DNA from 2 places in the Flaviflagellibacter deserti genome. Region 2 is predicted to be linked to the other one. Evidence: riboswitches for the same ligand, from Rfam matches in the RefSeq annotation. Region 2 holds a riboswitch; the other holds the start of a gene.
The links. Region 2 has a riboswitch for cobalamin ahead of ACFPFW_RS16940 (TonB-dependent receptor plug domain-containing protein). Riboswitches for the same ligand answer to the same signal wherever they lie in the genome.
Positions count from the first base shown of each region.

Region 1: linked by a shared signal. The riboswitch ahead of metE (5-methyltetrahydropteroyltriglutamate--homocysteine S-methyltransferase) and the one ahead of ACFPFW_RS16940 (TonB-dependent receptor plug domain-containing protein) in region 2 are both predicted to bind cobalamin.

Region 1 covers NZ_JBHSJF010000008.1:31,517-34,926, forward strand. Annotated here, with positions in the region: gene metE (5-methyltetrahydropteroyltriglutamate--homocysteine S-methyltransferase) at 1-1,585, opposite strand, end outside; cobalamin riboswitch at 1,690-1,880, opposite strand; gene egtB (ergothioneine biosynthesis protein EgtB) at 2,040-3,329, shown strand; gene egtD (L-histidine N(alpha)-methyltransferase) at 3,329-3,410, shown strand, end outside.
Region 2 covers NZ_JBHSJF010000008.1:257,949-261,358, reverse strand. Annotated here, with positions in the region: gene ACFPFW_RS16940 (TonB-dependent receptor plug domain-containing protein) at 30-1,916, opposite strand; cobalamin riboswitch at 2,032-2,219, opposite strand; partial or broken gene metH (methionine synthase) at 2,359-3,410, shown strand, end outside.

The sequences.
Region 1 (3,410 bases), 230 kb from region 2:
TCTGCACCCAGCCATGCTGGGTGAAGGCGTAGCCGGAGAGCTGCTCGCCGAAATATTGCACCATGTCGTTCCGTTCGAACTCACCGTGGACGAGGACGTCGAGGCCGATCTCCTCCTGCCATCGGACAGCCGCTTCCGTCTCCTTGCGGAGGAACGCGGCGTAGTCGGCATCGGACAGCGCGCCCTTGCCGTTGGCGGCGCGCGCCTTGCGAACCTCTTCGGTCTGCGGGAACGAGCCGATCGTCGTGGTCGGAAACGCCGGCAGGTTGAACGCCGCGCGCTGGGCCTCGCGGCGCTCGGCGAAGGCGACGCGCTTCGCGTGGTCAGGGGTCAGCGCCTGCATGCGCGCCTTCACCGCCGGATCGTGGATCTTCGGCGATTTCGTGCGGGCACGCGCGGCCTCGGACGATGACTTCAGCTCCTCGACAACGCTGGCGCGGCCGCCGTCGAGCGCGCGCCCCAGGATCGATAGTTCCTCAATCTTCTGCGCCGCGAAGGCGAGCCAGGTCTTCACGTCGGAATCGAGCTTCGTCTCCTGGTCGAGATCGATCGGCACGTGAAGGAACGAGCACGAGCCCGAGACGATGATCTTGTCTTCGCCGCGCTCCTCAATGATCGGCTCGAGCTGGTCGAGCACCGCTTCGAGATCGGCGCGCCAGACATTACGGCCGTCGATGACACCGAGCGACAGAACGAGGTCGCCCCTCGCGCGGTCGAGGACATCGTTGATCTGGCCGGCGCCGCGCTTGAGGTCGACATGCAGGCCCGCGACCGGCAGATCGAGCGCGAGATCGAGATTGTCGCCGAGTTCGCCGAAATAGGTCGCGACGAGGACCTTGAGCGACGACGGCAGCGCCGCCGCGATGTGCTGATAGGCAAGCGACATCGCCGCGCGCTCGGAATCGTCGAGGTCGAGCACGAGGACCGGCTCGTCGATCTGCACCCAGTCCGCGCCTTCGGCCGCGAGCTGCTTCAGCACCTCGACATAGACCGGCACCAGGCCCGGCAGGAGCGACAGCGGGACGAGCGTCTCGTCCTTCGACTTGCCGAGCTTCAGGAAGGTGACCGGGCCGACCAGCACGGGGCGGGTGTGGATGCCGAGCGCCTTGGCCTCGCGGAATTCATCGACCGCCTTGGAGGTCGACAGCGCGAATTCCTGACCACGGACGAATTCGGGAACGATGTAGTGGTAGTTGGTATCGAACCATTTGGTCATTTCCATCGCCGGCACGCCCTTGCCGGTCTCGTGGACATGGCCGTGCTCGCAGACCGCCGCGCCCTGCGCACCGCGCGCCATCGCGAAATAGGTGTCGAGCGAAACCGGGCCGCCCTTCCAGCCGTAGATCGCCGGGATCGCGCCGACCATGGCCGAGGTGTCGAGGACATGGTCGTAGAGCGAGAAGTCGTTGCTCGCGACGCTCTTCAGCGCCTTCTGCCGCTGCCAGTTCGCGGCGCGGATGTCTTTCGCGGAGGCGACGAGCGCGGCCTGGTCGGTCTTGCCGGACCAGGAGCTTTCGAGGGCGGATTTCAGTTCGCGCCTGGGGCCGATGCGCGGAAATCCGAGCGACGCGGTGACAATGGACATGCGGCTAACCTCACTTGAGAGGCGTGGGGCCGAGCATGGGCACGCATTCCGGCGAGCTTGCGGCGCGCAGGGCAGAGCGGGCCCGCCGGGACACCCCGCCCGTGGACATCTATCTCACCGTGGCAGGTCTCCTGGCTCGCGGGTCGCGGCTGCTGCCTGGCCTTCCCGCCGCGAGCGGCAGTGACACATTCGACAGAAGCTCGCCGCCTACAGTTGCGGGGGCAGCTCCGGCGCTGAACCGGATTCCCTCTTAGCCACGGGCAGGCGCCCGCAGACCACGGTGACGGTACGATGCCGCGAGTCTCGATATTAGTCAATAAGGATATAGAGATTTCTTTATATCGAGACTCAACGACCTTGGTCGCCTTGTGCCTGCCGATTCCGGCCCCAAGTGAACCTCTCGGCCCTCCGAGAGTTGAAGCTCTCAAGGCGCGCACAGACGAAGGGGATCCGTATGAACGACAGCCGAGGCGAGCAGCGATCCGCTCGCGGATCGCGGGCGGGCGAACTCCATCGAGCCTTCCAGACCGTTCGAGCACAAAGCGAGGAACTTGCCCGCGGTCTGCAGCCGGAAGACCAGACCGTGCAGTCGATGCCGGATTGCAGCCCGACAAAATGGCACCTCGCCCATGTCTCCTGGTTCTTCGAGACCTTCCTCCTCGTGCCGCACATGAGGAAGTATGAGGTCGTGCATCCGCAGTTCCCGTTCCTCTTCAACTCCTATTACGAGGCCGCCGGCCCTAGGCATAACCGCTTCGAGCGCGGCCTGATCACCCGTCCGACCGTGGCCGAGGTCGCCGACTATCGCGATCATGTCACACGCGCCATGGATGATCTGATCCAGGGTGCCGACGAGAGACTGTGGGCGGAGATCGAGCCGATCGTCGAGATCGGCATCCACCATGAGCAGCAGCACCAGGAACTGATCCTGATGGACATCCTGAACCTGTTCGCGGCGAACCCGCTCAGGCCGGCCTATCGCCCGTGGAAGGCGCAGGTCGCGCGTGCCGCCGAGCCGCTGAAATGGTTCGATTATCCGGGCGGGGTGTTCGAGATCGGCCATACGGGTGAGAGCTTCTCATACGACAACGAGAGCCCGCGCCACGAAGTCCTGCTGCGTCCGTTCCGCCTCGCCTCGCGCGCGGTGACGAATGCCGAGTGGATCGCCTTCATCGAGGACGGCGGCTATGCGCGCCCGGATCTCTGGCTCGCCGACGGCTGGGCTCGGGTGAAGAACGGCGAGTACTCGGCGCCCTATTATTGGGAAAAGACCAGCCACGGCTGGGAGGCGATGACGCTCTCCGGCCAGCACCGCGTCGATCCCGACGCGCCGGTCGTCCATGTCTCGTTCTACGAGGCGGACGCCTATGCCCGCTGGGTGGGGAAGCGCCTCCCGACCGAAGCCGAATGGGAAATCGCCGCCCGGAACCTGCCGCAGACCGGTAATTTCGTCGGCTCCGGCGCGCTCCGTCCGCTTGCCGCGCCTGCGTCGCAGGACCATCCGGCGCAGATGTATGGCGATGTCTGGGAATGGACCTCGAGCCCCTACATCGCCTATCCCGGCTACAAGCCCGCGCCCGGCGCGATCGGCGAGTACAACGGCAAGTTCATGTCGAACCAGATGGTGCTGCGCGGCGGGTGCTGCGCGACACCTGACGGTCACATTCGTCCGACCTATCGCAACTTTTTCTACCCCCACCAGCGCTGGCCATTCGCCGGGCTTCGCCTCGCGGAGGATGCGTGATGTCGCCGGATCTCGCAGCAATGCTCAGGCTCGATCCTGATGCACTCCCCCCGGTCGAGGGCCGTTCGGCTTTCTATGACG
Region 2 (3,410 bases):
TTCGCGGCATCGGACCCATCGTCGCGGCGTCAGAAGCTGACCCTCACGCCGGCAATCGCGGTGCGGCCAGTCCCACCGAACGTGTAGACCTCCTCGTATTCCTCATCGAGCAAGTTCTCGACCCGGGCATAGACCTCCGTGTGCTCGTCGATTTTGTAGCCACCACGCAGATTCACGAGGACGAAGTCGTCGAGTTCTACGACCGGACGCCAGAACGGCAGGTCGTCCTGCGTGCCGTTGTAGACGACACCCAAATTGACGTTCGCGCGACCATCGAGGAAGGCGTAGTTCGCATCGAAGCTCGCCGAGTTGGACGGGCGGCGGATCAGTTCCACGCCCTGGGCGTCCTCGCCCTGAAGCCAGGTGTACGACGCGCGCAGCGTGAGATTGTCGATCGGCGTTGCCGACAGGCCGAACTCTACGCCGTGAATCTTTGATTCACCCGGCAGATTGACGACGGTGAGGCCCTGAAGCTGGATCAGATCGTCGATCCGCTGGTCGAAATAGGTCACGTTGACGACAAGGTCGTTGCCGAACACCGGCTGGTCGAAGCCGACATCCCAGCCCTTCGCGCCCTCCGGCTTCAGATTCGGATTGGGGATGAAGGTCGGCGTCTGGCCGTAGAGTTCGAACAGGGTCGGGTTCTTGACGCCGGTTCCGTAGGAAGCGCGGAGCTTTGTCCCCGTTTGTTCGACGATATAGGCGCTGGTGATGCGGAAGGTGGTCGCATCCTCAAAGCCGTCGTTGAAGTCGTGACGGACGCTGCCGGTGACGAAGAACTGGTCCCATGCGCCGAGCTTGTATTCACCGACGAGGCCGGTCTGCTCCAGCGACTTGTCGAAGCTCGAAAAGCTGCTCTCGGTCGTCGCCTCGTCCTTCTCGTGATCGGCGGCGAAGGTGAAGGTGTGCGAAAGCTCGCCCGTCTCGGCAAAGACGTTGCTCTGGTAGTCGAACTTGGTCTTCAAGCCGTCGAACTTCGTCGGCGGGAAGCTGTCGTACAGATAGTCGTAGCTATGACCGGTACGGAGCGCGCCGACGATCTGCTGCCAGCGTCCTTCGAACAGATCGAGCTTCGCCTGCGCCCGGCCGTAGAATTCATCGCCGTCGACATCGTTCTTGAAGTCGTAGGCGCCGCTGCCGAACGCCTCGTCGTCGCCTTCGGAGTAATAATCGACGGCGCGGCCGACCACGTCGAACCGGAGATTGTCGGTCGCCTGAAAGCCGAACTTCCCGAAAACGGTCCCGTTATCGTAACCATCCTTCTCGGTATTGCCCCGCCATTCGGAAGCGGCCGAGAAGCCGTCGGTGCGCAGGCCGACGCCGCCGATCAGATAATCGACCCGGTCGGTGCTGCCGCTGATCGAGCCGCCGCCCTCGACCGTGCCCCGGCTGCCGGCTTCGACGAAGACCGAACCGCGCGGTGGACCGTCGCCCCGACGGGTGATGATGTTGATAACGCCGCCGATCGCATCCGAACCATAGAGTGCGCTTTGCGGGCCACGCAGGACTTCGATGCGATCGATGTCCTGGGCCAAAAGATGGGCGAAGTTGAACTCGCTGCCGCCAGCCGGATCGTTGACCTCCATGCCGTCGATCAGGACGAGGGTCTGATTGCCTTCCGAGCCGCGTATGCGGACCTGTGTCAGTCCGCCAGCCGGTCCGACCCGATTCACCGCGACGCCCGGCATGCTTCTGAGCGCGTCCGACACAAGGCGGATCTGCTTCTGCTCCAACTCCTCGCGCGTGATCACAGTAACCGCACTACCCACCTCTTTGGCAGGCGTGTCCGTTCGGTTCGCCGTGACGACGATCGGCTCGAGCTCGATCGGCTTCGCGGGTTCGGGAATCGTTTGTGCGGAAACGGCAGAAACGGTCGCAAGACAGGCGACGGATGCAAGCAGGACAACGCGGGACATCAAGACCTCGGGCGGCGGCGCCAAATGGTGCATCACCGCGAGCGAAGCCTGGGCCGCCGCTCGAACGAGCGGAAGCGGTCAGACAACCATCGGCACACCCCGTCCGACGCTCTCGCGCATGACCATGCTGACGGCAGGTCTCCTGGCTCGCGGGTTGAAAGATCGCGCCGCCTTCCCGGGCGAGCCCAGTGGCATGTGGCGAGACCCAGCCGCTTACAGTTGCGGGGGCAGCCGCGGCTTCGGGCGAACCCACACCGCATTCCCTATTGATCCCCGAAGGGAACCGTCAGGCCCAAGAATTCACAATTTCGCCACAGATGCAAACGCCGCGTTAATCGGCCCGCCGGACTTGATCCTCGGACTTATTGAGGCCAAACCCTTGCGGCACAGGCGAAGAAACGCCATTTTGCGGCCTCGCGTCGCAGCATATGCGGAAATCTTTATGTCTTTACGTGAACAGCGCCGAGCCCTTCTGGACGAACTGGCCCGCACCCGCGTGATCATTCTCGATGGCGCGATGGGCACGATGATCCAGCGACACAAGCTGACCGAGAAGGATTTCCGCGGCACACGCTTCGTCGATCATGAGATCGATCTGCAGGGTAATAACGACCTGCTGACGATCACCCGGCCGGACGTCATCAAGGGCATCCACCGCCAGTATCTCGAAGCCGGCGCCGATATCATCGAGACCAACACCTTCAACTCGACCACAATCTCGCAGGCCGAATACAAGCTCGAACACCTCGCCTACGAGCTGAACTTCGAAGGCGCGCGCCTGGCCCGCGAGGCCGCAGACGAGGTGGCGGAAGAGACCGGCTCTCCGCGCTTCGTTGCCGGCGCGATCGGCCCGACCAGCCGCACTGCCTCGATCTCGCCCGACGTCAACAATCCCGGATATCGCAACGTCACGTTCGACGAGCTGCGCGAAGCCTATCGAGAGGCTGCGCGAGGCCTCATCGAAGGCGGCTCGGACATCCTCATCGTCGAAACGATCTTCGACACGCTGAACGCCAAGGCCGGCTTGTTCGGCGTGCAGGAATTGTTCGACGAGCTCGGTGTCGAATTGCCGATTATGATCTCCGGCACGATCACCGACCTCTCCGGGCGCACACTTTCCGGCCAGACGACGGAAGCATTCTGGAATTCCGTGAAGCATGTGAAGCCGTTTTCGATCGGCCTGAACTGCGCCTTCGGAGCGGACCAGATGCGGCCTTACGTGGCAGAGCTGTCCCGCGTCGCCGACACGCTGGTCTCGGCCTATCCGAACGCCGGCCTACCGAACGAATTCGGCCAGTACGACGAGGAGCCGGAGACGACCGGCGGCCATCTGCACAATTGGGGCAAGGACGGCCTCGTCAATATCGTCGGCGGCTGCTGCGGCACGACGCCCGGCCATATCCGCGCCATCGCCGAGCGCGTCCATGGCCTGTCGCCGCGCGAAATCCCGGTGCGTGACAAAAAGCTTCGCCTGTCCGGACTGGAAGCATTCGA